DNA from 3 places in the Streptomyces sp. NPDC002795 genome. Region 2 is predicted to be linked to each of the others. Evidence: riboswitches for the same ligand, from Rfam matches in the RefSeq annotation. Region 2 holds a riboswitch; each other region holds the start of a gene.
The links. A riboswitch is a leader RNA that binds a small molecule or an ion and turns the genes downstream of it on or off. The one in region 2 is predicted to bind cobalamin.
Positions count from the first base shown of each region.

Region 1: linked by a shared signal. The riboswitch ahead of ACFYWS_RS11400 (HoxN/HupN/NixA family nickel/cobalt transporter) and the one ahead of ACFYWS_RS18580 ((2Fe-2S) ferredoxin domain-containing protein) in region 2 are both predicted to bind cobalamin.
Region 3: linked by a shared signal. The riboswitch ahead of ACFYWS_RS17615 (ABC transporter substrate-binding protein) and the one ahead of ACFYWS_RS18580 ((2Fe-2S) ferredoxin domain-containing protein) in region 2 are both predicted to bind cobalamin.

Region 1 covers NZ_JBIAQB010000003.1:451,589-461,255, forward strand. The annotation lists gene ACFYWS_RS11380 (NADP-dependent isocitrate dehydrogenase) at 1-373, shown strand, start outside; gene ACFYWS_RS11385 (M13 family metallopeptidase) at 496-2,457, shown strand; gene ACFYWS_RS11390 (hypothetical protein) at 2,560-3,891, opposite strand; gene ACFYWS_RS11395 (GTP-binding protein) at 4,239-6,245, opposite strand; gene ACFYWS_RS11400 (HoxN/HupN/NixA family nickel/cobalt transporter) at 6,394-7,515, opposite strand; cobalamin riboswitch at 7,546-7,775, opposite strand; gene ACFYWS_RS11405 (inorganic diphosphatase) at 7,765-8,268, opposite strand; gene ACFYWS_RS11410 (GNAT family N-acetyltransferase) at 8,334-8,825, opposite strand; gene rho (transcription termination factor Rho) at 8,868-9,667, opposite strand, start outside.
Region 2 covers NZ_JBIAQB010000005.1:533,492-543,158, forward strand. The annotation lists gene ACFYWS_RS18535 (aldo/keto reductase) at 1-448, opposite strand, end outside; gene ACFYWS_RS18540 (TetR/AcrR family transcriptional regulator) at 517-1,053, shown strand; gene ACFYWS_RS18545 (MFS transporter) at 1,136-2,491, opposite strand; gene ACFYWS_RS18550 (RpiB/LacA/LacB family sugar-phosphate isomerase) at 2,617-3,081, opposite strand; gene ACFYWS_RS18555 (LacI family DNA-binding transcriptional regulator) at 3,132-4,127, opposite strand; gene ACFYWS_RS18560 (haloacid dehalogenase type II) at 4,266-5,033, shown strand; gene ACFYWS_RS18565 (hypothetical protein) at 5,125-5,418, shown strand; gene ACFYWS_RS18570 (hypothetical protein) at 5,660-5,908, opposite strand; gene ACFYWS_RS18575 ((2Fe-2S)-binding protein) at 5,942-6,616, opposite strand; gene ACFYWS_RS18580 ((2Fe-2S) ferredoxin domain-containing protein) at 6,613-6,999, opposite strand; cobalamin riboswitch at 7,061-7,183, opposite strand; gene ACFYWS_RS18585 (PepSY-associated TM helix domain-containing protein) at 7,436-8,908, opposite strand; gene ACFYWS_RS18590 (hypothetical protein) at 9,054-9,667, opposite strand, start outside.
Region 3 covers NZ_JBIAQB010000005.1:337,982-347,648, reverse strand. The annotation lists gene ACFYWS_RS17650 (phosphodiester glycosidase family protein) at 1-1,128, opposite strand, end outside; gene ACFYWS_RS17645 (DUF779 domain-containing protein) at 1,167-1,523, opposite strand; gene ACFYWS_RS17640 (hypothetical protein) at 1,598-1,969, shown strand; gene ACFYWS_RS17635 (hypothetical protein) at 2,000-3,148, opposite strand; gene ACFYWS_RS17630 (L-threonylcarbamoyladenylate synthase) at 3,308-3,928, shown strand; gene ACFYWS_RS17625 (ABC transporter ATP-binding protein) at 3,935-4,711, opposite strand; gene ACFYWS_RS17620 (FecCD family ABC transporter permease) at 4,708-5,784, opposite strand; gene ACFYWS_RS17615 (ABC transporter substrate-binding protein) at 5,781-6,833, opposite strand; cobalamin riboswitch at 6,869-7,059, opposite strand; gene ACFYWS_RS17610 (GntR family transcriptional regulator) at 7,068-7,739, opposite strand; gene ACFYWS_RS17605 (CaiB/BaiF CoA transferase family protein) at 7,991-9,253, shown strand; gene ACFYWS_RS17600 (enoyl-CoA hydratase/isomerase family protein) at 9,282-9,667, shown strand, end outside.

The DNA of each region.
Region 1 (9,667 bases), on a different contig from region 2:
CACCACCACGGACAACGCCCGCGCGAAGGTCCTCGGCGAGACCCTGGACCGCGCCACCGGCACCTTCCTCAACGAGGACAAGTCGCCGACCCGTCGCCTCGGCGGCATCGACAACCGCGGCAGCCACTTCTACGTCGCCCTGTACTGGGCCCAGGAGCTGGCCAAGCAGACCGAGGACGCCGAGCTCGCCAAGGCCTTCGGCCCGGTCGCGGAGAAGCTCGCCGCGAACGAGCAGAAGATCGTCGACGAGCTGATCGCCGTCCAGGGCTCCCCGGCCGACATCGGCGGCTACTTCCAGCCCGACTCGGCCAAGGCCGACAAGGTCATGCGCCCGTCGCAGACGCTGAACGAGACGCTGGCCTCGCTCGCCTGATCCCGTTCGCCCGAAGCTCCGCCCCGGTCGGCCCGCGCCGACCGGGGCGGAGCTGTTCACGGAGCGCGGAAGCACCCGTATTTGACGCTCTTCCTACGCCCTGACCTGGGTAAGGTGCAGCGATGAGCACTCTGGATGACGCACGCCCGGGCATGGACCCGGCGATCCGACCGCAGGACGATCTCTTCGGGCATGTCAACGGCCAGTGGCTGGAGACCGAGCCGATCCCCGACGACCGCTCCAGCTGGGGCCCCTTCGTGGAGCTCGTGGACGTGGCCGAGCAGCGGGTCAAGGAGATCATTCAGGAGATCGCGGCCGGCGGCCCCACAAGCCTGGACGCGGACGAGGCGCGAAAGATCGCCGACCTGTACGCGTCGTTCATGGACGAGGAGGCCGTCGAGGCCCGCGGCCTCGACCCGGTACGCCCCCTGATCGAGGAGGCGGCGGCGCTCAGTGACGTGAGGCAGCTGGCCGGCTTCCTCGGCCGCTTCGAGCGCAAGGGCGGCTCCGGCCTGTTCGGCGCCTACATCGACAGCGACGACCGGAACTCCGACCGCTACCTCTTCAACATCCTCCAGGGCGGCATCGGCCTGCCCGACGAGTCGTACTACCGCGAAGAGAAGTTCGCCGAGATCCGCGAGAAGTACGAGGCGTACCTGACCGAGCTGTTCACGCTCGGCGAGCACACCGATCCGGCCGCCGCCGCGCGCACCGTCCTCGCCCTGGAGACCCGGCTCGCCGAGGGGCACTGGGAGCGCGCCGAGACCCGCGACGTACAGAAGACGTACAACCTCACGACCTTCGACGAACTCACCGCGCTCGCCCCGGCGTTCGACTGGCGGAGCTACGTCACCGGGCTCGGCGGCAAGGACGAGACCCTCGCCGAGTCGTGCGTGCGCCAGCCCTCCTACCTCACCCACCTCTCCGCGGTCCTCACCGAGGTGCCGGTCGAGCAGTGGCGCGACTGGCTGCTCGCGCGCGTGCTGCGCTCCGCCGCGCCGTACCTGTCGACGCCGTTCGTGCGCGTCAACTTCGAGTTCTACGGACGCACGCTGAACGGCACGCCGGAGCTGCGCGCCCGCTGGAAGCGCGGCGTCGCCTTCGTCGAGGGCGCCATCGGCGAGTCCGTCGGCAAGGAGTACGTGGCCCGGCACTTCCCGCCGCGCTCCAAGGCGCTCATGGACGAGCTGGTCGCCAACCTCCTCGAGGCGTACCGCCAGTCCATCTCCCGCCTCGACTGGATGACGGACGAGACGAAGGAGCGGGCGTACGAGAAGCTCGCGACGTTCCGGCCGAAGATCGGCTACCCGGACGCGTTCCGTGACTACTCGGGGCTCGCCGTCGTCCCCGACGACCTGCTCGCCAACGCGTACGCCGCCGATGCCTTCGAGCACGACCGGCAGATGGCGAAGATCGGCGCGCCGGTCGACCGCGACGAGTGGTTCATGCTGCCGCAGACCGTGAACGCCTACTACAACCCGGGAACGAATGAGATCTGCTTCCCGGCCGGCATCCTGCAGAAGCCGTTCTTCTCCCCGGACGCCGACGCCGCCGAGAACTACGGCGGCATCGGCGCCGTCATCGGTCACGAGATCGGCCACGGCTTCGACGACCAGGGCGCGCAGTACGACGGACAAGGCAACCTGAACGACTGGTGGACCGCCGACGACAAGTCCGCCTTCGAAGCGAAGTCGAAGGCGCTCATCAAGCAGTACGACGGGTTCTCGCCGCGCAACCTGCCGGGCGAGTTCGTCAACGGGTCGCTGACCGTCGGTGAGAACATCGGCGACCTCGGCGGCCTCACCATCGGCCACACCGCGTACAAGATCGCGCTGGGCGACGCCCCCGTGCCGACCGAGGGTGAACTCACCGGTACGCAGCGGCTGTTCATGAACTGGGCGTACTGCTGGCGCACGAAGCGGCGCACGGAGCAGGAGCAGCAGTACCTGACGATCGACCCGCACTCGCCGCCGGAGTTCCGGGCGAACATCGTGCGGAACCTGGACGAGTTCCATGAGGCGTTCGCCACGAAGGTGGGGGACGGGTTGTGGGTCGCGCCGGGGGACCGGGTGCGGATCTGGTGACGTGATCCTTGGGTAGGGCCGGACGGTTGACGTCGTCCGGCCCTACGTCTCGGGGCTCTGCCCCGGGCCCCGCTGCTCAAGCGCCGCAGGGGCTTGAATGGGTCAGTCCTTCTTCTGGGCCGACTGCAGGGCCGTGATGCACATCGTGATCGCCGACTGCAGCTCCTCAAGGCGCTGCAGCATGTCGTCCTCCACGATGTCGTCGATCTCCTCGGCGGCGACGTCGTCGAACGTCAGCTCCTCGAAGGCCTTCGTGGCCTTCTGCAGACTGCTGTAGAACTTCGCGCGCCGCTCCTGCACCCGCAGCTCGGGGTCCTTCTCGACGGTCTCGGCGACGAGCGTGCGCACGGTGTCGTACGCCTCGCGGGCCCACTCGCCCGCCTCCTCGTCCTCGTCCAGCTCGTCGATGAGGGACAGATGCCGCTCGGCCTCCTCGCGCAGCGCGGGGGACGCCTCGATCTTCTGGCCCGCGGGGGTCTTGACCTGCCCCTCCTCCGCGATCTTGCGCACGTACTCGAGCTGGCCGCCGGTCTTGGTCTCCTCGGCGACGGCCTTCTTCAGGTCGTCCGTGCGCACGATGTCGCGCGCCATGCCCGTGCGCAGCACCGGGTCCTCGTCGAGGCGGTCCATCAGCGCCTTGCGGGCGGCCTCCGCGGTGCCGGGGTCGGCGAGGATCGCGGCCCGCAGCGCGGTCGGGTTCTCCGCGACCTCCAGGGCCTTCGTCGGGCGGATGCCCTCGGCCGCGGCGGCCTCGGTGATCGCCTGACCGCGCACCGAGGTCGCGCTGTTGCGGGAGACGTAGTACGACAACCAGACGTCGGCGTCCGGGAGTTCGATGTCGGCGCCGGGCTCCAGGGACTCGAACTGGGGGACCACGCCGTCGTCCGCCGCGCTGTCCCACGCCTTGTAGAACCGCATGACGCGGTCGGGGGAACAGCCCGCGAGCGCGGCGAACCTCCGCGCCGAGACCTTGGACGACTCCCCGGCGGGCTGCCCGCCGGGACGTACGCTGCGGGCCACCTTCAGGGCGAAGGCCCAGCCTCCGGTGCGGGCGTAGACGCCGAACTCGTGGGCATCGCGGGTGATGGACTCCGGTACGTCGCCGGGGGCCGGGTCGTCGTCGGCCTCCTCGTCGGCGTCGGCCTCGGAGCTCTCCGCGAAGGGGACCTCCGTGGGCGGCGTCCAGAAGCTGTCGGACGCGCTGTCGGACCCGCTCTCGGCGGCCGGGGCGGTGTCGTCCGTGGCAGCGGCGTCCGGGGTCTCGGTGGTCGGCGGGGTCCACATGTTCGCGGTGTCGCCGGGCTCGGCCGTCTCCTCGCTCGCGGGTGCGGCGGCGCTGCTGTCCGGGGCGACGGCCGGCGCGGGCACGGGCTCCGCGAGGGCGGTGTCGCCGGACGGGGTGGCGGCGTCGGACGAGTCGATGGCTACGGACACGTAGGCACTCCTGAGTGATCGGGCGTGTGCGGGTTGACGAGCTACTTTATCGCTCCGATTGAGCCGTTTTGCGCGCGAGTTGTCACCACGGCGCGGCGGACGCGGGTGCGAAGCCGGGGCGGCCCGTCCTGGGCGGCGGCGCGGACGGGCCCGCCATTCGCGGCTCCCCCTTCTGCGAACAGCGGGCCCGTGCTCGGCCTCGACCGTGCACCGCGGCGGGAGGGCGAAGGCACGGGAGGCTCGATACCGCAGCATCTCAGCGCCCGGCCCACGGCGGACGGGGCCAAGGGGCCCTCGCGGTGGGCCGAACGGCCCGGAATCAACCGTCCCGGATCGACCCAGAACCTTCACGCCGTCCGCGCCCCCGCCCCGCGCACCACCCGCAGCAGGTACTCCTTGCGGTGCAGCGGGTCGTGGTCCGTGCGGGAGCGGCGCGGGGTGTCCTCGCGGACCGGGGCGTAGTGGTCGAAGGAGGCCTCCAGGACCCCTTCGCCCCTGGTGAGGGACGGCAGTTGCTGCTCCAGGGCGCGCACCCGTGCCGCGGGGATCAGTCCGTCGACCGTCGTCCACGCCCCGCCGTCCGTCCGCTGCCCCGTCGGCACCGCCCGCAGCCGGGTGATCACCGGCAGTACCGCCCCGTACAGATCGGCCGGGATGTCCAGCCGGAAGTGGTGCATCGGCTCGCACACCGCCGTGCCCGCGCGGGCGAGTGCGCTCATCAGGACGAGCGGGGTCAGCCCGCGGAAGTCGCCCGCCGTGCTCGACATCGACTTGTCGAAGACGGCGTGCGCGTGGCTCTGTCGTGGCGCGTATCCGGAGCGCGTCAGCGTCACCGTGCAGTCGGTGACCTGCCAGCCGAGCAGCCCCTGGCGCAGTGTCCTGTGCACGGTCTCCTCGATGGCCTTGATGAAGGCCAGGGGGAGGGAGCCGAGCTCGATGCCGAGCCGGAACGCGACGCCCGAGCCGACCGGCGCCGGATCGACCCGCAGGCCGATGGTCGCCAGGAACGGGTTCCCTTCGCCCTTCATGACCTCGACCGCCGCACCGGAGCCCGTCGGCCGCTCGACGCACAGCGGCGTCGACGCCCGGAACGTCACGGCGAGCCCGAACTCCTCGGCGAGCGTGGCCTGCACGACCTCCTTCTGCACCTCGCCGTAGAGCGAAAGGAAGATCTCCTGGCGGATGTCGTCCTGCCGCAGGCCGATCAGGGGGTCCTGCTCGGCGAGCTGGGTGAGTGCGGCGAGCAGGGCGCCGCGCAGCCCCGGCCGCTCCGGGTCGACGACCGTCTCCAGGGTCGGAGGCGCGAAGTGGTGCTCTCTCACGGGCACTTGGGGCTCACCGAGGTCGTCCCCGACGCGTACTCCGCCGAGTCCCCACAAGCGCGCCACCTGCCCGGGGCCCACTTCCGTACGCGGTGTGTCAGCCCCGTCCGCGAAGACGCGCACCGACGTCACCCGGTCCTCCCCGCCGCCGGGCAGCGCGAGCCGCTCGCGCACCCGCAGCGTCCCGGTGAACACGCGGGCGTACGCGATCTTCTCGCCGGCCGCGCCGCGCTCCACCTTGAACACGCGTGCGGACAGCGGTAGTTGGGGCAGCTCCTCGGCGGGAGGCAGCAGTCGTGTGATGCCGTCCACGAGGGCGTCGACCCCCGCCCCGGTCATCGCCGAGCCGAAGTACACGGGATGCGCCTCGGTCCGCGCCGTCTGCTCGGCGAGCGCGTCGCGCAGCCAGGCGTACGTGACCGACTCCTCGTCCTTGACGTACGCCTCCAGCAGCGCGTCGTCGCGGGCGGAGAGTACGTCGACCAGGCGGGCGCGATGGTCCGTGTCATGGGCGACGTAGGGGACACAGAGCGCGTCCCGGCTGCCGAGGCCGCGTGTCACCGTGTTCATCGGGACCATGGCGGGAGCCAGTTTGCGGCGCAGGTCGTCGAGGAGTGATGCCTCGCGGGCGCCCGCGCGGTCGACCTTGTTGACGAACACCACGGTGGGGATGCGCAGTCGGCGCAGTGTCCGCATCAGGACGCGGGTCTGCGCCTGCACGCCCTCCACGGCAGAGACGACGAGCACCGCCCCGTCGAGCACCCCGAGCACCCGCTCGACCTCGGCGATGAAGTCGGGGTGGCCAGGTGTGTCCACGAGGTTGACGCTCGTGCCGCGGACCGGGAACGACACCACGGCCGACTTGATGGTGATGCCGCGCCGGCGCTCCAGGTCGAGGGAGTCGGTGCGGGTGCTTCCGTCGTCGACCCGGCCGAGTTCGTCGATCACCCCTGCGGTGTGCAGGAGCCGCTCGGTCAGGCTGGTCTTACCGGCGTCGACGTGCGCGAGAATGCCCAGATTCAGGGTGTGCACTGGCAGTCATGTCCTTGAGGGAGAGGGCAGGGGCCTTCTGAAGGAACATGTCTGCAGTGCGCATGGATCGGTCCTCACGGTCGGGGTGCGCGGCCGGCTGCCGCGTGGAGCTCAGTGCAGCAGTCGGCCGCGCATCCCGGCAACCGAATTACGCGCCGTCGGCGAGCCTCGCCGACCAGCGCTGCTCGACCCTCGCCAGCCGCCAGTAGGCGATCGCCGCCGCCCACACGGCCACGAACAGGCCCACGATCACGTACCCGACGTTGTCGAGGTCGAGCCCGGCGATCCACCCGGTGACGGCGTCGCTGAGGGCGAGCTTGTCGTGCAGGACGCCGACGAGTTCGATCGTGCCGATGAAGAACGCGACCGCGATCGAAAGACCGGTGATGGTGAGGTTGTAGAACACCTTGCGCACCGGGTTGGAGAACGCCCACTGGTAGGCGAAGTTCATGAACGTGCCGTCGAGCGTGTCGAACAGGCTCATGCCCGCGGCGAACAGCAGCGGCAGGCACAGGATCGCGTACCACGGCAGGCCCGCCGCGGCGCCGCTGCCCGCCATCACCATCAGCGTCACCTCGGTCGCGGTGTCGAAGCCGAGCCCGAAGAGAAAGCCGAGCGGGAACATCTGCCCCGGGCGGGTGATGGACTTGGTGAAGCGGCCGAGGATCCGGTTCATGAACCCGCGGGAGTCCAGGTGCTCCTCCAGCTTGCGCTCGTCGTAGGAGCCCGCGCGCATCGCCTTGAAGACCTTCAGGATGCCCATCAGGGCCACGAGGTTGAGCGCCGCGATGAGGTACAGGAACGTACCGGAGACGGTCGTGCCGACGGCGCCGAGCACCTGGTGGGTGCGTGACTCGTCGTTCAGCAGCGTGCCCGCGAGCGCCGCGCCGCCCGCGACGAGCGCCGCCATCGCGACGACCACGCTGGAGTGGCCGAGCGCGAACCAGAAGCCGACCGAGACGGGTCGCTTGCCGTCGGCCATCAGCTTGCGGGTGGTGTTGTCGATGGCCGCGATGTGGTCGGCGTCGAAGGCGTGCCGCATGCCGAGCGTGTACGCCGTGATGCCGAGGCCGATACCGAAGGCCTTGTTGCCCACTTCGTAGTGCTCGGGGACGACGAGAAGGAACAGCACGCCGAACGCGACGACGTGCAGCGCGGCGATCACCGCGATCAGTCCTGCCGTGCGCAGCGTGTCCTCGCGGCGCCAACGGAAGGCAGGGGGAGGGGAGTTCAGGGCAGGGGAATTCTGGGAGTTCCCGGGCAGGGTCATGCGTCGATCACGCTCCAGCACCTCGTGGATCACTTCGTGAGATGCCGCGGCCGGTCTCCTGGCTTACGGGTGTGCCCGCCGCTCCGGCCTTCCCAGCGGCCGACGGCCGCCAGTGGCGTACAGGGTGGAACGACGCGCTCCGGACGGCGCTGTCCGAAACCCGATCACAGTGGCGAGGGCCGCTCCGGAATGAGCCCCTGAAGGGCTGTCACCGGCTTCCCGAGCACCACGGCCCGACCACCCTACTACCTACTCAAAAGCGCGCTCGCGGGCCCGGTGGATCTCCTCGTAGGCCTTCTCCCGGCCCTCCCAGTGGGACCCCGCGACCGACTTGCCCGGCTCCAGATCCTTGTAGACCTCGAAGAAATGGGTGATCTCCAGGCGGTCGAACTCGGGGATGTCCCCGATGTCCCGGGTCGCGTCGTGCCGAGGATCGTGCGCGGGGACGCACAGCACCTTCTCGTCCGGGCCCTTCTCGTCGCTCATCACGAACATGCCGATCGCCCGGCACTCGACGACGCAGCCGGGGAACGTCGCGTCGCCGGTCAGGACGAGCGCGTCCAGCGGGTCGCCGTCGCCGCCGAGCGTGCCCTCGATGTAGCCGTAGTCCGCGGGGTACTGCGTCGACGTGAACAGCATCCGGTCGAGCCGGATCCGGCCGAGATCGTGGTCCATCTCGTACTTGTTCCGTGAGCCCTGCGGGATCTCCACGATCACGTCGAACGCCTCGGCGCGTGCCTGACTGCTGCCCAATGTGGCCTCCTTGCCGCATTCCGACGCCCATGAGTGTGCGCCGTACCGGGCAAGGGCGGAACCCCTCAGGCGGCGGGGGGAATGGGGAATTCGAGTTCGGGTCGGTCCCAGGCGACGGCCGGCGGGCGCGCGGGCACCGTGCCGGTGCGGTGCGCGCCCATGCCGCGGTAGAAGCCCTCGGCGGGCGGGTGCGCGACGACGCGTACGTGATCGAGGCCGGCTGCGAGGGCCCGCTCCCGCATGTGGTCGACGAGCAGCCGGCCGATGCCCCGGCCCTGCGCCTCGTCCGCGACGAACATCAGGTCCAGCTCCGGCGGCTCGGTGAGCAGCGCGTAGAAGCCGAGTACCCGCCCGTCGGCCTGATCCACCGCTACGTAGACGTGGTGCGCCTCTACGTAGTCGGGCCCCACTCGATAGCCCGCGACCATGGAGGCGTAGGGGTCCCGGTAGGCGCTGGAGCCGCGCACGAGGCGGGTGAGGCGCCGGGCGTCCTGGGTGGTGGCCCGCCGGATGGTGATCGAGGGGCCCCCTCCGCGGCGCGTAATACTCGCGTTCATGTGTCGAGTATTACGTATTCGGTAGCGCATTCGGGGGCGGGGTCAGGCGGCCGGCACCGTGGACCGGGCCTGGCGCAGGAACGTGGCGTTGTCCGGGGTCTGGCGCAGCTTGTCGAGAAGCGCCTCGTAGGAAGCGGCCGGGTCGCGGCTCTGGAGGGCGCGCCGCAGTCCGCGGACGACGCTCAACTCAGCGGCGGGGAACAGGAGTTCCTCGCGGCGGGTGCCGGAGGGGATGAGCTCGACGGCCGGGTGGACGCGGCGCTGCGCCAGGGTGCGGTCGAGGCGCAGCTCCATGTTGCCGGTGCTCTTGAGCTCCTCGAAGTAGTAGTCGTCGGCGCGGGAACCGGTGTCGACGAGGGTGGTGGCGAGGATGGTCAGCGAACCGGCCTCCTCGGCGTCGCGGGCCGCGCCGAAGAAGCGCTTCGGCCCGTGCAGGGCGGCCGCGTCGACACCGCCCGACAGGGTGCGGCCGCTGGTGGAGGCGGCGTTGTTGTGCGCCCGGCACAGCCGGGTGAGGGAGTCGAGGAGGATCACGACGTCGCGGCCCCGCTCGGTGAGGCGCTTGGCGCGCTCGACCGCGAGTTCGGCGAGCGCGATGTGTTCCTTCGCCGGGCGGTCGAACGTCGAGGCGTAGACCTCGCCGCGTACGGAGCGGCGCATGTCGGTGACCTCCTCGGGGCGCTCGTCGACGAGCACCACCATGAGGTGGACCTCGGGGTGGTTGGCGGCGAACGCGGCGGCGAGCTGTTGCAGCAGCACCGTCTTGCCGGTCTTCGGCGGGGCGACGATCAGGCCGCGCTGCCCCTTGCCGACGGGCGTGAACAGGTCGACGACCCGTCCGG
Region 2 (9,667 bases):
GGATCTTGCCCGCCCGGATCAGGTCCTCGAAGGCGGCCAGGATCTCCGGCAGCGGGGTGACCCCGTCGGGAAAGTGCGGCATAAGGACATCGACGTAGTCGGTCCCCAGCCGCCGCAGGCTCTCCTCCAGGGACCGGACCATGGTCTTGCGGCTGTTGCCCGTGGTGCCGGGGCGGACCTGGGCATCCCTGCTTCCGCTGTACTTGGTGATCACGACGTAGTCGTCGCGCTCGCGGCCCAGCAGCTCGCCGAGGACGGTCTCGGCCTCGCCGTTCTGGTAGATGTTCGAGACGTCGAAGGTGGTGCCGCCGGCCGCCACGAACGAGTCGAAGATCGCCCTGGCCCCCTCCACCCCTGCCGCGGCCGGAGCCGAGCCGAAGTTGGCCGTGCCCAGCACGTATTCCGACACCCGTAGGCCGCTGTGCCGTCCGAAGGTCCGGTAGCGCATGGGATCCCTCCTCGGATTCTGCGGTACGGTCGACGACACTAACACGTAAAACGAATGGTCATTCTCTTATGCCGAAGGTCAGCCAGGCCCACCTCGCCGCCCGCCGCCAGCAGATCATCGACGCCGCCCGCACCCGCTTCGCCACCGACGGCTTCGCAAGGACGTCCATGCCGGACATCGTCAGGGCCTCCGGGCTCTCCACCGGGGCGATCTACCGGTACTTCAAGGGCAAGGACGAGATCGTCGCGGCGATCTGCGAACAGTCGAGCCAGGCGTTCCCCGCGGAGCTGACCGCCGAGGCCGTCCAGGACTTCCTTGAGCACATCCGCACCCTCGCGCGCGAGGAGGGCCACGCCCGACTGGTCGCCCAGATCTACGCCGAGGCCGCCGTCTCGCCGAGCCTCGCCGCGCTCGTCGACCACCAGCTCGACGAACTGCGCGCGGCGGTCGTCGCGCTGCTGCCGGGCGACGACCCCGCGCGCGCGGGCCGGATCGCCGAGACCTTCGTGGCCCTCTGCCAGGGCTACAGCCAGCAACTCGCGGTGCGGGGCGATGTCGACCCCGCCCCGTACACGGCGGCTCTGGTCGCGATCATCCAGTCGTAGATCCGGGTCGCGCCGCAGGGTGTCCTCGCTCGGCGACCACATCCGCTACGAACACCAGCTGCTCGGCGCGCCCGCAGGACACTCAGGACACGGGGGACGCCGCGGCCGGCGCCGCGCTCTGTTCCTCGGCGACAAGGCCGCGTACCCGCTCGCGCTCGGCACGCCCCCAGGTCTCCTTCGTGACCAGGATGCCGATGAGGCCGATCACGGCCGCGCCGAGATAGAGCAACGCCGCGCCCGGCCAGCCGAAGGCCCCCACGAGGGCGGCGGCGAGCAGGGGCGCGAAGCCGCCGATGGCCGCCGCGATCTGGTAGCCGAGCGAGGCGCCCGACGTGCGCGTCGCGGTGCGGAACTGCTCGGTGAGCAGGGAGCCCTGGGTGCCGGTGAGCGAGGCGTGGATGAGGCCGATGCCGATGATGAACACCGTGACGACCAGGGCGGGTTGGGCGGAGTTGGTGAGCAGGTACATGGGGAACGCGAAGAGGATGGCCGCCGTGCACCCGGCGAGGTAGATGGGTCGGCGTCCGATGCGGTCGGTGAGCGCCCCGGCCAGGAAGGTGACACCGATGGCCAGGACGCTGGCGACGGTGATCGCACCCAGGGCGACGGACCGCAGCTCGGGGTGGTGGTCGGTGATGTAGCTGAGCAGATAGGTCGCGGTGGAGTAATAGGCGAAGGACTCGACGACGCGCAGCGCGATGACCCGGAGAATTCCGCGCCAGTCGCCCGCCAGCGTCGCCAGGAACGGGTTCTTCTCCGTCCTGCCCTCGGCCCGCGCCTCCTGGAACTCGGGGGATTCCGAGAGCCGCGAGCGCACGATCAGCGCGGCGATCACGAGGACGGCGCTCACCAGGAACGGGGTCCGCCACTGCCAACTGCCCTCCAGCGTGGCACTCCAGGCGAACACACCACTGGCCAGGGCGATGCCAAGTGGGTTGCCCGACTGGGGTATCGCGGCGAACATGCCGCGCCGGTGCCAGGGCGCGTGTTCGTACGCCATGGTGATCGCCCCGCCCCATTCGGCGCCGAAGGCGAGGCCCTGGACCATGCGGATCACGGTGAGCAGGACCGGGGCGAGCACACCCACCTGTTCGTACGTGGGGAGCGCGCCGATGAGGAAGGTGGCCGCACCCATCACGATCATCGCGGCCACGAGGACGGGCTTGCGGCCGAACTTGTCGGCGAAGTAGCCCCCGACGGCGCCGCCGAGCGGGCGCATGACGAAGCCGACCGCGAGCGTGGCGAACGAGAGCAGGGTCCCGACGAAACGGTCGCTGTCGGGGAAGAACACGGCGCCGAAGTACAGGGCGGACGCGGTGCCGTAGGCGATGAAGTCGTAGTTCTCGACACTGGTGCCGAAGGCGGCGGCGATCGCGGTTTTGACGCGGTCCTTGGAGCCGAGCACGCTTGGCTGCCCGGCGGGGGTGCGGGTGGACATGGGGATCTCCTGCGGGTTCGGGGCACGTGCGGGTACGCCGAGGGGACGCGCGGCGCGCACTGCGCGCGGGCGTTGGGCAAAGGAGCGGGGGTGGTGCGGTGCCTGTGCGGCGGGAGGGGGACGCGTCAGGCGGTCGTGGGCGTGCTCGTCAGGTCGTCGAGGGCGTTGAGTTTCGCGACGCGGCGGCGGGTGTCCGCGTCGTCGTCGAAGGTGGCGCCCAGGAACTCGCGGACGATGTCGGGCACGAGCGCGTGCGGCACGAGCCAGGCGCCCATGGCGATGGCGTTGGCGTCGTCGTGCTCGACCGACTGATGGGCGGAGTACGGCTCGTGGGCGAGTCCGCAGCGGATGCCGGGCAGCTTGTTGGCCGCCATGACGGCGCCCTGTCCGGTGCCGCACACGAGCACGGCGCGGTCGGCGGCGCCGCTGAGCACCGGCTCGCACGTGGCGCGGGTGATGTCGGGGAAGTCGACGGGTTCGCTGCTGTGGGTTCCGCAGTCCACGATGTCGTGCCCGAGCGCCTCGATGGCCTGCCGGACGGTGTCCTTGAGCGCGAAACCGGCGTGGTCCGCTCCGAGGGCGACCCTCATGTGGTGTCCTGCCTTTCGAATTTCCGTGTACGCAAGTGCCGTGCGGACACTCACTGTTGGGCTTTGGGCGCCCGGTCGACGAAGGTCGTGGGGACGCGCTGTCCGGTCGCCTCACGCCCGGCGATGAGGTCCACGACTCCGCGTACGCCGAGCCGTCCGATCTCCGCCGCGTCCTGGCGGACCGCGCTGATGGGCGGCGAGGCGAACTCGAACCAGTCGAGGTCGTCGACGGACACGATCTCGATCCGGGCCGCCCGTTCGACGCCGAGCCGCTCGCGCAGCGCACGCACGGCGCCCAGCGTGGTGAGACCGTTCGCGCCGAACACTGCCGTGAACGGGACGCCCCGGTCGAGCACGCGGTTCATGGCCTTGGCCGCCCCGTCGGCGAGGAAGTCACCGGCCTCCATGAGCCCTTCGTCGGTGCTGATGCCGTGCTGTTCTCGCCCTGCGAGGTAGGCGGCGCGGCGCTCGGCGCCGGTGGAGATGGTGTCAGGGCCCCCGATGAAGGCGACGTCGCGATGCCCGCGCCGTCGCAACCAGTCGAGGACCTGCCCGACGCCCTGGGCGTTGTCCGTCCCGTACATCGGCGCGTCGATGCCCTCGATGGTGCGGTTGAGGAAGACGAGCGGAAGACCGGAGGCGACCGTGGCGGCGAGCTGCGGCGACACGGTGCTCTGCGGGGCGAACAGCAGGCCGTCGATGCGCTGGGAGGCGAAGGTCTGGAGGTAGGCGTCGGCCTGGTCGGCGTCCTCGTTGGCGTTGGCCAGCAGGACGGTGTAGCCGTGCCGGCGGGCCTCCTGCTCGGCGGCGTGCGCCAGTTCGGAGAAGAACGGGTTGCGGATGTCCGAGACGAGCAGCCCCAGTACGTCGGTGCGCGCACGCCGCAGCGCACGGGCGGGGCCGTGGGCGACGTAGCCCAACTCGGCGGCCGCCGCCAGCACCCGGGCCCGCGAATCGGCCGAGGTCTGACTGCTCCCGCTGAGCACCCGCGACGCGGTCCCCAGCGCGACCCCGGCCCGCGCCGCGACGTCCTTGATCGTGGCCATCCGTTGCTCCACCTCCTTGTGGGTTCCGTCTCCCCGCGAACCTCATGGAAACGTTTCCATAGCGTGGATGACTTTAAGATCGCATACGGGCCGGTCCTCGGGCAAGGGTTCGGCGTGCGCCTACGAAGGGTCAATTCAGTGGATGGGCGAATCCAACAGGTCGAGGCCGTGCTGTTCGACACCTTCGGCACGGTCGTCGACTGGCGGTCCGGAGTCTCGGCGGCCGTCGACACCTTCGCCGCGCGTCACGGCCTGACGCTCGACGGGACGGCGTTCGCCATGCTCTGGCGGGAGCTGTACCAGCCGGCGATGGAACCCGTACGCACAGGCGAACGTGACTTCGCTCCGCTCGACGTCCTCCACGCGGAGAACCTGCGGACCGTCCTCGCCGAGCAAGGAATCGACCCCGCCGCCTTCGACGAGGTCGAGCTGACGTGGCTCAACGAGGCGTGGCACCGGCTGCCCGCGTGGGCTGATTCCGTACCCGGCCTGGAGCAACTCGCCCGCAGCGTAACGACCGGAGCACTGTCGAACGGCAACCTCGCGCTCCTGTCCCGCCTGGCGAAGCACGCGGGCCTCCCCTGGGACGTCATCGTCGCCTCCGACGTCACCCGCGCCTACAAGCCGCAACGACAGGCCTACGAGCGGGCGGCCGCCTTCCTGGGGCTGCGCCCCCACCAGGTCATGCTCGCGGCGGCCCACAACGAAGACTTGCGGGCCGCCCGGGACGCGGGCCTTCGGACCGCGTTCATCGCGCGGCCGACCGAGTACGGGCCTACGCAAACGAAGGACCTGGCCCCCGACGCGGACTGGGACCTGGTGGCGGGAGACCTGATCCAGTTGGCGAGCCTCGTGGGCGACCGGCCCTGGACCGCGGACCGTCACTTGGAGCCGTGCCCGGGGTGAACTGCGGTGGACACGGCAGCTGCACGGTGCGCGCCGAAGAGGAAGCCGCGATTCGGTGAACGTCCGCCGAGACTGTTCGTAGGATGCCGGGGTGCCCAGACCGATACCGACCAGCCGCCGCACATGGGTTGCCGCATGGGCGGTGCTGTGCGCGGCCGGCCTCGCCGCCACCTACGGGCTGAAAGCCGCCTCGGAACCCGACCCGCCACCCGAGAAGCCCGTCAGCGCCCGGTGCGCCGAGCTCATCGCGGGGATCGAGAGGCAGTTGGCCGAGAACGAGCAGGACGGCGAGAAGGGCGGAGTGGTGTCGTTCTCGCACGTGCGGAGCGCCGACGAGGACGATTGCCGCGATGCGCTCCACGACCGCTTCGGCGGTGAAGGGTGATCCGCGGCGTCTGGCTCGCCGCGTTGGTGGTGGTGGTCACTGCTGGCGTGGTCATCGCCATGGTTTCCGCATCGGAACCGGAGCCGCGGCCCACTCCGTCCCGGGTGTACTCATCCTGTCTGGCGGCGGACACCCGGTCACTGGCTCCGGGCGAGGACCCGTGCGAGGCGCCCTGATACTGAGCAACTCCATTGCCTCTGCTACGAGTTACCACCCACGCCATGGTGCCTGCCCGCCGCGATCACGGTCTCGACGGACTGCAGCGCCCCGAGATCCACGAGCGGGTCACCGTCCCGTGAAGGCTCAGCGCGCGAGCCGCGTCCGTCGTGGCCATCGCGAGGACGCGGTCGTTGGGCAGGCCCAGGTGCTCGTGGAACGTGAGGTTGTTCCTCGGCGCCGAGCGTTCCGAGGCCATGTTCGGCGGCCTGATGTTCCGCTGGACGATCTGGTCGAGCACGTCCTGGCGGACCTCGAAACCGTCGGCCGTCATCCACGTGCCGGCTCCACTGGTGCCGTGCAGCGATCACCGCACCAAGCAGCAGTCTCCGCACTTGCCGCCGCCGGGCGCGCGGTAGAAGAGGCAGCAACTGCGCCGCCGGAACGCCAGATCGGGGCCGGTGATCCGTCCCGTCCCCCGCAGTCGGCCCGTCTCCAGCAGTTCCTGCGTCACATGCCTGACGTCCGTACGCAGGTCGGGCCGGGATCTGAGCAGTTGCGCCGCCGAACCGACGAGCGCGGACGCGGAGTTGCCGGCCAGCAGGCGCGGCGCCACCTTGACGGTCAGGCCGTCCTCGACCGCCGCCAGGACGCCGTCCACCTCCGCGTGGATCGCGTCGGCGAGCGAGGCGGCCGGTCCCGACGGGCGTCGTCCCTCGGGGCGGGGCAGGCGGAGCGCCGAGCCCTCCCCGGACCATTCCACCGTGCTCATCGACGGCACGATCCCGTGTACGAGCGCGCAGGCGAGGACCGGTGACCAGAGGCGGGCCGCAAGGCCCAGGTGGGCGATGGAGGCGCCGATGCGGGGTTCGGTGGTGGCGTAGTGGTCGTTGACCGCCTGGGCCCGTGCGGAGAGCCCGGCGTCGGTGAGCCGTACGTCGGGCGGCCGCGTCGGGATCGTGTCGAGGGCGAAGAAACCGCCCAGGCGCGACGCCACGTCGCGCAGCGCCTCGGCCACCTCTTCCGGCGGCACTTCGCTCATGAGGTCTTGGCCCGGCGCGGCGCAGCGATGACGTACAGGCCCAGGATCTCGGGGCACGGCGCCACACCCGGTCCGCCGGCCCGCACCCAGTCCGCTATGTCCTCGGTGGCGTCGGAGTCGTTGACCAGGCCCAGCCAGACCGGCCGCGCTCCGGCCGCCCGCCCCGCGGACGAGGGCTGTACGACGATGACGTTGGCCTGCTCGCAGACGTCCAGGCACTCGGAGATGCGTGTCGGCGCGATCTCGCGCAACCGCGCCGTCTGCGCTCCGTGATCACCGTTGACCTTGACCGTTCCGCAACAGCAGTCGCGGCACACGACCACGCGGCAGGGAACCGCCCGATCCGTTACGGGGGCCGTCTCTTCGGCGAGCCGTTCAGGCATGCCGCATCCTCCCTCTCGCCGGGGAGTTCCGCCCCGGATCGCTTCGAGGGGGCGGCGGCGTGAGTCTCCTGGCTCTCGGGTCCGCGCTCGTCCCGGCCTTCCCACCCCCGCGGGGCAGTGGCCTTCCGGGATCCGCTCGCCGATCACAGTGGCGGTACCGCACCGGATTCGCACCGGTTTCCTCGGGCCGCCGTCGCCCGTGTTCAGGGTCATCATGTCATCCGGCCCAGGCTGGGCGGACGTTGTGGCGCGTCGCGCACGCGGCGTCCGGGAAGCGACGACACCAGAGGCCCGCCCTTTCGGGTGGGTGTGCCCGCGAGTCCGAAGAAGACCTGCCGGTTGCCCGTGCACGGACGACACGTGCGCCGACAGACTCTGAGGTCCTCGCCCCTGGTGCCGACTCCGGCACCAGGGGCGAGAAGCTCACCGGCCCGCCTCAGGCGGCCGGCGTATACGTGCGCTTCCCCCGCCTGTACGCGATCTCTCCGAGCGCGATGTCGCAGAGCATGAACGCCGCGAGCGGGATGCCGAGCAGCGGCACGAAGTAGCCGAGCAGGGCGATCGCCACCATCAACGGCACCACGACGTACGGCGGTACCTGCTGCCAGGCACCGCGTGGGACCGGGCGGCCGAAGGCGGAGCCGCGCCCGCGCTGCCACCACATGCGGTAGCCCCACACGATGAGGAACACCACCGCGAGCGCGAGAGCGGCGAGGGCGATCTGGTTGACGATGCCGAACAGGTTGCCGGTGTGCAGGTCGATGCCCCAGCGGGACAGCTTGGCGAGCACCGGGTAGTCGGCGAACCGCACCACGTCCGTGACCTCGCCGCTCGCCGGGTCGACGGCCACGGCGTCCTGCTTCTCCGGCCAGCTTCGCTGGATCTGCTGGACGACGTACGCCGAGGATGTGTCGCCGGGCGGGACGATCTCCACGGGGTTCGAGAGGCCTTCGGCGCGGGCCGCCTTCAGCACCGCGTTCAGCCCCACGTCGCTGCCACCGGCACCGCTCGCGGATCCGGATCCGCCCATGTCGTGCCCGGCGTGTTCACCACCGGAGGTGACGGCCGCGGAGACGGTCGGCGTCGTCTGGCCGAGCGCGGCACGCAGGTCAGTGATGTTCGCTCCTGCGTACGTCGACCAGGTCAGGCCCGTCGCGGACAGGAAGAAGAGCCCGAGCGCAGCCCAGACACCCACCGATCCGTGCAGCGACAGGGTGCGCCTGCGGCCGGTCGCGCCGCGGATCGCGCGACGGGAGCGGCGCCGACCGAACCAGAGAACGAGGCCGCCGCCCGCGATCACCCACATCCAGCTGGCGGCGAACTCGCTGTACAGACGGCCCACTTGACCGAGGTGGAGGTCGCGGTGGAGCTCGTCGATCCAGGTGCGCAGCGGCAGCGCGCCGGTCGATCCGTACTGTTCGAGGGCGCCGCGGACCTCTCCGTTGTACGGGTTCACGAACACCGCGAGCGTGTGGTCGGCGTCGACTCCCGCGACGCCGGAGAGCATGACTCGGGTCGTCGCCCCGGCCTCGGGCGAAGGCCGCACGGCACTGATGTCTCCTTCCGGGTGGGCCTTGCGGGCGGCGGCGACCTGATCGGCGATCGGCAGCTCGGACTTCCCCACGGGGACGTTCAGTTCATGGGCGTACACGATCTTCTCGGCCTGGAACGAGCCCGCGTAGAGCAGGCCCGTGACCGCGGCGACGAGCAGGAAGGGGGCGACGAACACCCCGGCGTAGAAGTGCAGCCGCAGCACGAGCGGGCGCAGCGACGCCCAGGCGGACCGGGCGGCGGGCGGGCCCTGACGGCTCTCTTCCGCGGAGCGCGGCTCAAAGGCGTCGGAGGCGTCGGAGGAATCGGAGGAATCGGATGTGTCTGAGGGTTCGGAGGTTTCGGAGGTGAGGGACAACGTGGTCCTCCAGTTTCGGGCAGCACGGAATCAGGGCGCGGGCCGCTCGGGCCTGGGCGCATCCGGATCCGGTGCGTTGCATGGGGACTCGGCCGCACGGCCGACGCCCGAGGGTGCGGCGCAGCCTCGGGTGAACCGGCTGTCGTCAGGCGACAGCGTCCCCTGCGGGCGGGCCCCTGGAGGTGATCGTGTACGCGAGGAGGAGGTCACGCGGCGCACGGTCGCTCCGCGTGCGGCGGATCTGGACGCGCGGCCGGTGGGGTGGAGTCGGAAGGCGGAACGGGAGCCTCAGAGGCGCGACGAGCCGACCGACCACGGACCTCGCGATGCGGTGCGCGGCCCGCTCTCCGTACGCGAGCCAGAGGCCGCTCAACACGGCGGCCAGCAGGTGGGCCGCGAGCATGCCGGACGGTGACATGCCGCCCATGTCATGACCTGCCGAACCCATCGCATGCATGTCACCCATGGCGCCCATGCCGTCCAGGGCGCTCATGTTGCTCAGGTCGCTCATGGAGCCGGCCGGCATGGCGTCCATGCGCATATCGCCCATGGCAGAGGGCTCCATGGCCGTCCGGCACAACACATGGTCCAGCCACCGGCCCGCGACGGAGCCTCCCGACGCCGCCGGGTGTGCGAGGACCTGCGCCCACGAGAAGGAGAGGTGAAGTGCCGCCTGCGCGGCCACGGCCAGGCCCACGACGGTCAGGAGCCCGCGCTCACGTCCGGCCGACGCACACGCCGATCCACCGATGGTCACGA
Region 3 (9,667 bases), 200 kb from region 2:
CACGAGCGTCGACGAACCGCCGCCGTCGAGGCTGAACGCGTCGTCCGAGCCCAAGGACCGCATCGTCGCGGCCACTTCGGAGATCGACATGCCGGTGCGGTACGCGGGGGCGCCGTCCAGGGCCAGCAGGATCAGCTCGTGGCCGTCGTCCCCGATCCCCGCCGCCGTGCGCACCGCCGACGTCGTCGCGTCCAGGCCGGGCAGCGGCGCGCCGTCGCGCAGCACGGGATAGCCGCCGATCGCGAAACGGTACGGGATGTGGGAGCGCGCGGCGACGAGCCGGTGGTGGACCGCGACCGGCTCACCCGGCGACAGCTTGCGCAGCCACTGCGCCCCGGCCTCCCTGCCGACGAGGACCGTGGACCCGGCCGCTATGGGCCCGCTGCCGGGAGTGTCGGCCGACGACACGACCCGCCCGCGCCGCACCGTCACCTCGTACGTGTCCGCGCTGCACGGCGCCGCCCGCTGGGTGTCCGTGCCGCAGGTGGCCCGCACCCGCGACACGCTGCCCCAGTCGGACGTGAACGCGCCCACCGAACCGACCGGCAGCGCGTACTGGTTGAGCCCGCCCAGCGGCCTCCGGCCGTCCGGGGTGCGCATCGAACCGTCGAGGTCCAGGGTGTCGAGGCGGGCCCGCCGGTCGACGCCGACGCCGAGGACGTCACGCGTGGAGGTGCCGGGCGGCAGCGCCGGGCCGAAGCGCTGCCCGTTCGGCACGGCCGCCTTGAGCGTGTGCCCTGCGGCGATCGCCGGGCCGACGGAGGCGCCGGTGGCCGCGACGCCCGGATGCTGGCTCTCCGTAATGTTGAAGAAGTCGCCGTTGACCCCGCCGACGGCGCCGGCCGTGTCGGACATCGAGGAGACCGTGGCGCGGGCCCCGACCGCGCCGGGGTGCAGGAGGTCGACCCGCACGCGCGGGTCGGTCAGATCGACGGTGAGGACATGGGCATGTGCCGTTCCCTTGGCGGCGGGGACGTCGAACTCCGTGTACGTGACCCCTGGTGCGACCCGTTCGCCCGAAGCGGCGCCGGCCGGCGCCGCACCCGTCAGGGCGGCACCGGCCAGCATCGACGCGACCCCGAGGGCCGCAAGAACTCTTCTGCCTCGCTTGCCAGATCTCGTCTGCATGCGGGGAGTTCAGCAGACGGAGGGGCCCGCGTCGATGACTAGGTACCGACGAGCCGGGAACGGATCAGGAAACGTACGCCGTCCGGCGCCTCCAGGGAGAAGCCGCTGCCGCGCCCCTCGACGACGTCGACGATGAGCCGTGTATGGCTCCACACCTCGTACTGGCTCTTGGACATCCAGAACGAGACCGGCTCCGCCACCCCCTCCACCACGAGATCGGCGAGCAGCACGTCGGAGGCTCCCGTGCGGAACTCGCCCGCCAGGTAGCACATCGGCGCGCTGCCGTCGCAGCAGCCGCCGGACTGGTGGAACATCAGCGGACCGTGGGCCTCGCTCAGCCGCCGCACCAACTCGGCGGCCGCGGACGTCAGCTCCACGCGGGATACGTCGGTCATGACACCCAGTCAAAGGGGAGTGACGTTGCGACCACGTTGCACGCGGGGCACGGGCCCCGGCATAAGCTCCGCACATGGAACAGAGGGAGATCATTCTGCGGGCCATCGGCGTGCTCACCGAGACGCACGAGATGGTGCGCAGGCTCAGCGACGGCGAGGCACTCGACACCGACCTGACGCAACTGGGGCGGCTCGTGTCGGAAGTGTTCCCGACCATCGAGATCCCGTCGGGGGCCAGCGCGGAGGAGGCGGCCGAACTGGCCATCGCCGCGCTGATGCCGGCGAGCGTGTCGCTCGTGGAGGCGTTCGCGTTCCTCTTCACGCAGCTCGCCAAGGTCCACGACGAGGGCCGCATCGACGTCAACTCCAGCGAGCTGCTGCAGGAGATCGCGCTGCGGATGTCCGATCCGGGGGACGCGGAGGAGGCGGAGGGTGAGGGCCCCTAGGGCCTGTCGTTCGGATCAGGCCCTAGGTCGCTATTTGTTCGGCCCCCGGAAGCGTCCGAACGCCTTGCCGAGCGTGCCGAACGGTGAGGCGTCCTTGGCGTCCGGGGCCTCCGACGGGTGCGCCGCGCTGTCGCCGCGCGGGACCTCGGCGAGCGCGGCGCGCGCCGCTTCGGCCGCCTCGCGGTAGCTGTCCCGGGACCTGGTCATGGCGTCGAGCGCCTCCGCGTACTTCGTGACCATGTCCTGCGCGTGGGTCAACTCCTCGTCGGACGTGAGGAGATGCCAGCCGTCGCGCAGTCGCGTGAGGGCCTGCGCCGCCTCGTCCGTCAGCGGCCGCGGGAACGCGGTGAACTCCCGGATCCGGTCGACCAGTTCGGTCGGCTCGCTGCCGTCGAGGAACACGCTGCGCACGGTGAAACGGTCCGCCACATAGTCAGGATGCGGGGGCGCGGTCGGCAGCACGACACCGCCACCGCGCGGCATCCCCGCCTTGAAGTCCTTGCGAAGCCCGAAGTCCACGACCTGCGCCTGGTCCGGCGTCGCCCGGTGCTCGATCACCCGGTGCTGCAGGCTCGGCGGCAGATGCCGCGTGATGGACCGCTGCCCGGCCGCGTCCGGCGTCATCGCCTCGTGGATGACGACATGCACGTACCAGCTGGAGCGCGAGCAGTCCTTGAGGAGGCGCCGCAGCGCGTCGTCGTCCTTGGGGAGGTGGTTCGGCTCCCGCAGGCGCAGCCCCGCCACCGTGTCGTGGTCCCACGGCACCCGCTCGCTGTCCGGCCAGAACATCGGCGCGGGCGACGGCCAGGCCAGCTCCCAGGCCCGCTCCGCCTCCGCTGCGAGGACCCAGGTGACGCCTTCGGAGTTCCTCGCGCGCGTCTCGGGGTCGTACGTCGTCAGCTGGCCGCGCACGGTGACGTTGTCGGCCACACGCCAGCGCGCCTCGAACACCCGCCGGGCGCCGGGGCCTGGACCGGCCTCCTCCGCGCGCGGGTGCAGCACCGTGGAACGCGCCGCGTCCTCGGGATCGAGGTCGAGGAAGTCGTCGAGCACCCCCGCCGCCTTGAGGGCGATCAGGTTGCGCCGGACATCGCGCTCGGGATCGGGCCCGAGGTGGCGTCCGCGTCCTAGCCACACGGTGTCGGGGACGGGGGTCGGGGTTGAGTTCTTCTTCGCCATGGAGTCGTTCTGTGAGTGATCGGGGCGCGACCAGTATGGGGTCCGTGGGCGCGCGGGGGCCAGGGCAGGGTGGGCCGGTGTCGGGATTGTCGCGCGTACGTGCCCGATTCGCCCCTCGTGTACCCCGGCGTGGCGCGTCCGATCCCGTACCCTCGCCGGATGGCCAGGTACTACGACGTGCACCCAGAAAACCCGCAAGCGCGCCTCATCTCCGCGATCGCCGACGGCATCCGCGACAGCGCGCTCGTGGCCTACCCCACGGACTCTTGCTACGCGCTCGGCTGCCGGCTCGGCAACCGGGCGGGCGTCGACCGGATCCGCCAGATCCGACAGCTCGACGACCGGCACCATTTCACACTGGTCTGCCAGGATTTCTCCCAGTTGGGGAAGTTCGTCCAGATCGACAATGACGTGTTCCGTGCCATCAAGGCGGCCACGCCCGGCAGTTACACCTTCATCCTGCCCGCGACGCGTGAGGTGCCGCGGCAGTTGCAGCACCCGAAGAAGAAGACCGTCGGCGTGCGCATCCCCGACCACGTGGTGACGCAGGCGCTGCTCACCGAGCTCGGCGAGCCGCTGCTGTCCAGCACGCTGCTGCTGCCCGGCCAGGAGGACCCGCTGACGCAGGGCTGGGAGATCAAGGAGGAGCTCGACCACGTGGTGGACGCCGTCGTGGACTCCGGCGACTGCGGCACCGTGCCCACCACGGTCATCGACTTCTCCGGCGGGGAGGCCGAGATCGTACGGCGCGGGGCGGGGGACACCGAGCGCTTCGAGTGACCCCGCTCACGCAGGCGTCGTCGTGCCCAAGTAGCGGATGTGCGGGCGGGCGCCGGGGCGGGTGACCTCGGCGCGCACCCCGTACACGTCGGCGATCAGTTCCTCGGTCAGTACGTCGCCCGGTTCCCCGGCCGCCACCACCCGGCCCTCGCGCAGCACGACGACGCGCGCGCAGTAGGTGGCGGCGAGGTTCAGGTCGTGCAGGGCGACGACGGACGTGATGCCCAGCGCGCCGATCAGGTCGAGTAGTTCGAGCTGGTGCTGGATGTCGAGGTGGTTGGTCGGCTCGTCGAGCAGCAGCTCGCGCGGCTCCTGAGCGAGCGCCCGCGCGATCTGCACCCGCTGGCGCTCGCCGCCGGACAGTGTGTGCCACAGGCGGTGTGCCCGGTCGGCGAGTCCGCTGCGCTCCAGGGCGGAGCGCACGGCCGCCTCGTCGGTCGCCGAAGCGGGCTGCCAGGCGCGACGGTGCGGTACCCGGCCGAGACGTACGACGTCGGCGACGGTCAACTCGACCTGGGCGTCGGACTGTTGCTGCACCATGGCGATGCGCCGCGCGGCCTGCCGGCGGCCCACCGAGGCGAGCGGGTCACCGTCGAGGGTGACGACGCCGCTGTCCGGGGCGAGCACCCCGGACAGCAGACGCAGCAGAGTCGACTTGCCCGAGCCGTTGGGCCCCAGGACACCGGTGACGGTGCCGGGCTCCGGCGCCACGGACACCCCGTCGAGCACCAGCGTGCCACCCGGCGACCACGACACGCGCTCCGCGCGCAGCCCCGCCGTCACCGAACACCCCGCCCGCGGTACAGCACCAGCACGAACGCCGGCACACCGATCAGCGATGTCACCACACCCACCGGAACCTCCTGCGGTTCGAGCACCGTCCGCGCCACCGTGTCCACCCACACCAGGAACACCGCCCCGGCCAGCGCCGTCACCGGCAGCAGCCTGGTGTGCCCCGGACCCACCAGGGCGCGCGCCGCGTGCGGCAGCACCAGGCCGACGAAGCCGATCGCGCCCGCCGCACTGACCAGGGCCGCCGTCAGCAGCGCCGTCACACACAGCAGCACGATCCGGGTGCGGGCCACCCGGACACCGAGCGTGGCCGCCGCCTCCGCGCCGAAGGCGAACGCGTCCAGGGTGCGCCCGTACGCCAGGCACACCACGAGCGTGACGGCGAGCACGGCCAGGCACAGCCACACCTCGGTCCAGCCGACCCCGCTGAGCGAGCCGAGCAGCCAGAACAGCACACCGCGTGTGGTCTCCGCGTCCGCCGAGGTCAGCACGACGAACGAGGTCAGCGCCGAGAACAGCTGCATCGCCGCGACCCCGCACAGCACCACCCGGTCCGTGCTGCCGCCCAGCGTGTGACTGAGCACCAGCACCAGGGCGAAGGAGCAGACGGCGCCGACGAACGCGCCGCCCGACACCGAGACGGCGCCCCCGCCGAGCCCGAGCACGACCACGAGCACGGCCCCGGTCGACGCCCCCGACGAGACACCGAGCACGAACGGGTCGGCGAGCGGATTGCGCAGCAGCGCCTGAAGCACCGTGCCGCACACCGCGAGCCCCGCCCCGCACACCGCCGCGAGCAGCGTCCGCGGCAGCCGCAGATTCCATACGATGCCGTCCCGGATCGGCGAGAGATCCGAGGTCGCGAGGCCCATCCGGTCACCGACCGCGGCCCAGACGTCGCCGACCCGGATCTGCGCGGGACCGAGGGTGATGGCGAAGGCCACGGAGGCGCACAGCACGGCGATGGCGACCGCCCAGGCGAGCGTGGCGCGAACGGAGAACCGGGGCGAGGCCCGCGGCAAGGCCGCCGGTACCGCGTGAGCCGCGACCGTGCGGGCCGTCACCGCGAGAGCCCGAACTCGCGCAGCCCCGCGGCCACCCGCTCCACGCCCTCGACCGTCCGGATGGTCGGGTTCATGGCCTGCCCGCTCAGGCGCACGTACCGCTTCTTCTTCACGGCGGTCATGTGCTTGGTGACGGGGTTGGACTCAAGGAACCTGATCTTCTGCGCGGCCGACTCCGCGGACTGCGAGCGGCGCGTCAGATCGCCGATGACCAGCACATCTGGATCGCGGTCGGCGACGGTCTCCCAGTTGACCTGCGGCCACTCCGCGCGCGTGTCGTCGAAGACATTGCGCGCCCCGAGTTCCTTGGTGATGACGCCGGGGGCGCCGCAACAGCCCGCCATGTAGGGCGAGTCGGAGTTGGCGAACCAGTACAGGACGTCCACGCCATGCGCGTCGACCCCCGAAGTAGCCGTGCGCACCCGGGACTTGAGCCTGTCGATCAGCTTCTCGCCGCGCTCCTCCACGTCGAAGACGCGCGCCAGATCGCGGATCTCGCCGTACACGACGTCGAGCCCCAGGGTCTTGGTCCGCACGCCGTCCCCGTCGCCGTTGTCCTTGCCCGTGCAGTCGCTGGGGGAGAGGTACGTGGGCACGCCGAGCTTCTCGAACTCCGCGCGCGGCGCCACACCGCCCTTGCCGAGGGTGTACGTGAAGGAGGCGGCGGCGAAATCCGGTTCGGTGCCGAGGACCTTCTCGAACGACGGGTAGCGGTCGGCCAGGCGCGGCACCTTCGCGTTGGCCTTCGCCAGCTCCTCGGGGACCGGGTCGGTCCAGGTGCCGGTGCCGGCCATCCGGTCCTCCAGGCCGAGCGAGAGCATGATCTCGGCGGAGCCCTGGTCGAGGGCGACGGCCCGGCGTGGGGTGTGCTCGACCCGCACCTTCTTGCCGCAGTTGTCGAGCGTGACACCGCCGCCACCGGCGGCACCGTCCTCGGTGGCGGCGGTCGTGCCGCACCCGGTGAGCAGTAGGGTGAGCGCCAACAGCGGTGCGCATCGGCGGAGTTGACGTGCGAACAGCACGGAAGTTCCTTCGCGTCCAGGGCTCATACGCGGAGCCGGCCTACGGTCCGCCCCCACGCCACGCGGCACTGGAGGCCGCCAGCAGGTCTTCGGACTCGGGGTCGTCCGCGCGGAGCGCCTTCCCAGACCGATGTGCCGGCCCAGTGGCAGTGGCTCCGCCCGTCACCCTCACCGCTGCGCGTCAGTTCCGGGTTCACACCGGATTCCCTGACCCGTGTGCGTAGAAAAACACACAAAGGTACGACTGGCTCAGCGAAGCTATCACGCGGGTGTGAAGACCGCTTCCAGTTGGGGGCGCGTTCCGTCCCGGTGGTGGTCCATGAGGGAGACGAGCCGTTCGTGGTCCCGCACGCGGAGCGCCTCGACCATCTCCGCGTGCTCGTCGACGATCCGCTTCTGCGACGTCGGGTCGTGCAGGAGGTAGGCCCGGTAGCCGTCGCTCAGCTGCCAGACGCGGCGCAGCTCGGCGACGACGAGGTCCAGGCCCGACGCGGTGAACATGCGGAAGTGGAAGTCCGAGTTGAGGCGGGCCATGGCGGTGAGGTCGCCGCGGGCCGACGCCTCCGCGATCCGCTCGTTCACGGCGGAGAGTCGCTCCAGGGCGGAGGCCGAGAAGGGCGGCAGTCGACGCAGTACCTCTGCCTCCAGGACCCGCCGCATCAAATAGGTCTGCTCGAACTCGGCTGCGGTCAGTACCTTCACGCGGTATCCGACGTTGCGGACGTGATCGAGGACGCCTTCGCTGGCCAGCACCCGCAGCGCCTCGCGGACCGGTGCCCGGCTCACCCCGAGTCGCGCGGCCAGCGCCTCCTGCCGTACCGGGCTGCCCGGCGTCAGATCGCGCGCGAACAGCATCGCCCGCAACTCCTCCACCACCTGGGCCACCGCACCGGACACCGCGTCCAGACGTTCCGCCCCCGCCTGAGCCGTCACTGTTGCCTGCCTTCCCTCCGAGGGTTGTCGACTCTAACTCCCCTGTGCCGACTGGGGCATTGACATGATGCCGCACCGTGAGTCAGATTGCATCCAATCTTGCTCGGATGGATGTCCCGTTCAGTGGTGAACGCCCCGAAATGAAACCTGTTGATGGCTTCAATGCACGCCATCAGCGGCCGATTTCAGAGGAGGACTCGGCGATGGCGCCGAAGGAACCGGCAGAATCGGTAGACAATTCCGAAGCCGCAGTGGCGGCGGAGAGCGGCGGTGGATCTCCCGCGGGCCGGCCGCTCGACGGCGTCCGCGTCGTCGACATCACCTCGACACTGATGGGCCCGTACTGCACCCTGCTGCTCGCCCAGTGGGGCGCGGACGTCATCAAGATCGAGCCGCCCGCAGGCGACGTCGTCCGCTACATCGGCGACACCCGGGGCAATGGCATGGGCCCCGCCTTCCTCAACACCAACCGCGGAAAGCGCAGCGCCGCCCTCGACCTCAAGGCGCCCGGCGCGGCGCCCGTCCTCGCCGCCCTCGTGGACTCGGCCGACGTGCTCGTGCACAACCTCCGCCCCGCGGCCGCCCGCCGCCTCGGGCTCACGGCCGAGTCCGCCCTGGCCCGCAACCCGCGCCTCGTCCACTGCGCGTTCCGCGGCTTCGCCGCCGGCGGCCCCGACTCCGACCGGCCGGCCTACGACGACGTCATCCAGGCCGCCGGAGGCGTCGCCGCACTCCAGGGCGGCGACGGCGGCGCGGAGTACGTGCGGCAGGCCGCGGCCGACAAGACGGTCGGCGTGTACGGGGCCGCGGCCGTGCTCGCCGCGCTGCACGGGCGTCAGATCACCGGCCGGGGCCGCGCCGTCGAGGTCCCGATGCTGGAGACCATGGCCTCGTTCACCCTCCTCGAACAGCAGGGCGGCCGCGTCTTCGACCCGCCCACGGGCCCCACCGGCTACGCCCGCACCAGCTCCCCGCACCGACGCCCGTGCCGCACCAAGGACGGCCACCTCGCCGTCATGATCTACACCGACGCCCAGTGGCGCGCCTTCTTCACCGCGATCGGCCGCCCCGCGCTCGCCGACGACCCGCGCTTTCGCACCATCACGGAGCGCACCGAGCACATCGACACCCTCTACTCGATGGTCAACGCCGAGCTGTTGCTGCGCACCACGGCCGAGTGGCAGGCCGAGTTCGACGCCCGCGACATACCCGCGACCCGCGTCAACACACTCGACGATCTCTTCACCGACCCGCACCTGAGCGCCACCGGCTTCTTCGAGCGCACCGAACACCCCACCGAGGGGCCGCTGTTGCTCGGCCGGCCACCGGTCCGGATGACCGAACCCGCCGCCGGCGCGTCCCCGCGCGAGGACGAGGGCCCGCTGCGCCCCGCCCCGCACCTGGGCGAGCACACCCGCGAGGTCCTCGCCGAGCTCGGCCTGCCCGGCACGGAGGCCGCCGCCCTCTTCGACACCGGAGTGGCGCGCGAGCCGACCGCCGCGACCGCCGCCTGAGAACAGCCACCCGACGGAAGGATCCGCCATGTCCGCGGACGAAGACCTCCTGTACTCCACCCGCGACCACATCGCCACCATCACCCTCAACCGCCCGCACCGGAAGAACGCGTTCACCCTCGACATGGCCGACGCCTGGGCCGAGGCCCTGCGCCGCGCCGACGCCGACCCCGAGGTGCGCGTCATCGTCGTCACCGGCGCAGGCGACGCCTTCTGCTCCGGTGTCGACCTCGCCGACTTCAAGGGCGAGCAGCGCACCCCGATCCAGGAGAAGAGGCTGCTCACCGAGCGGGTGCACCAGGTCGCACGGGCGCTTGAGGACCTGGACAAGCCGGTCCTCGCGGCCGTCACCGGGCCCGCCGTCGGTGCGGGCATGGACATGGCCCTGCTGTGCGATCTGCGCTTCGCCGGCCG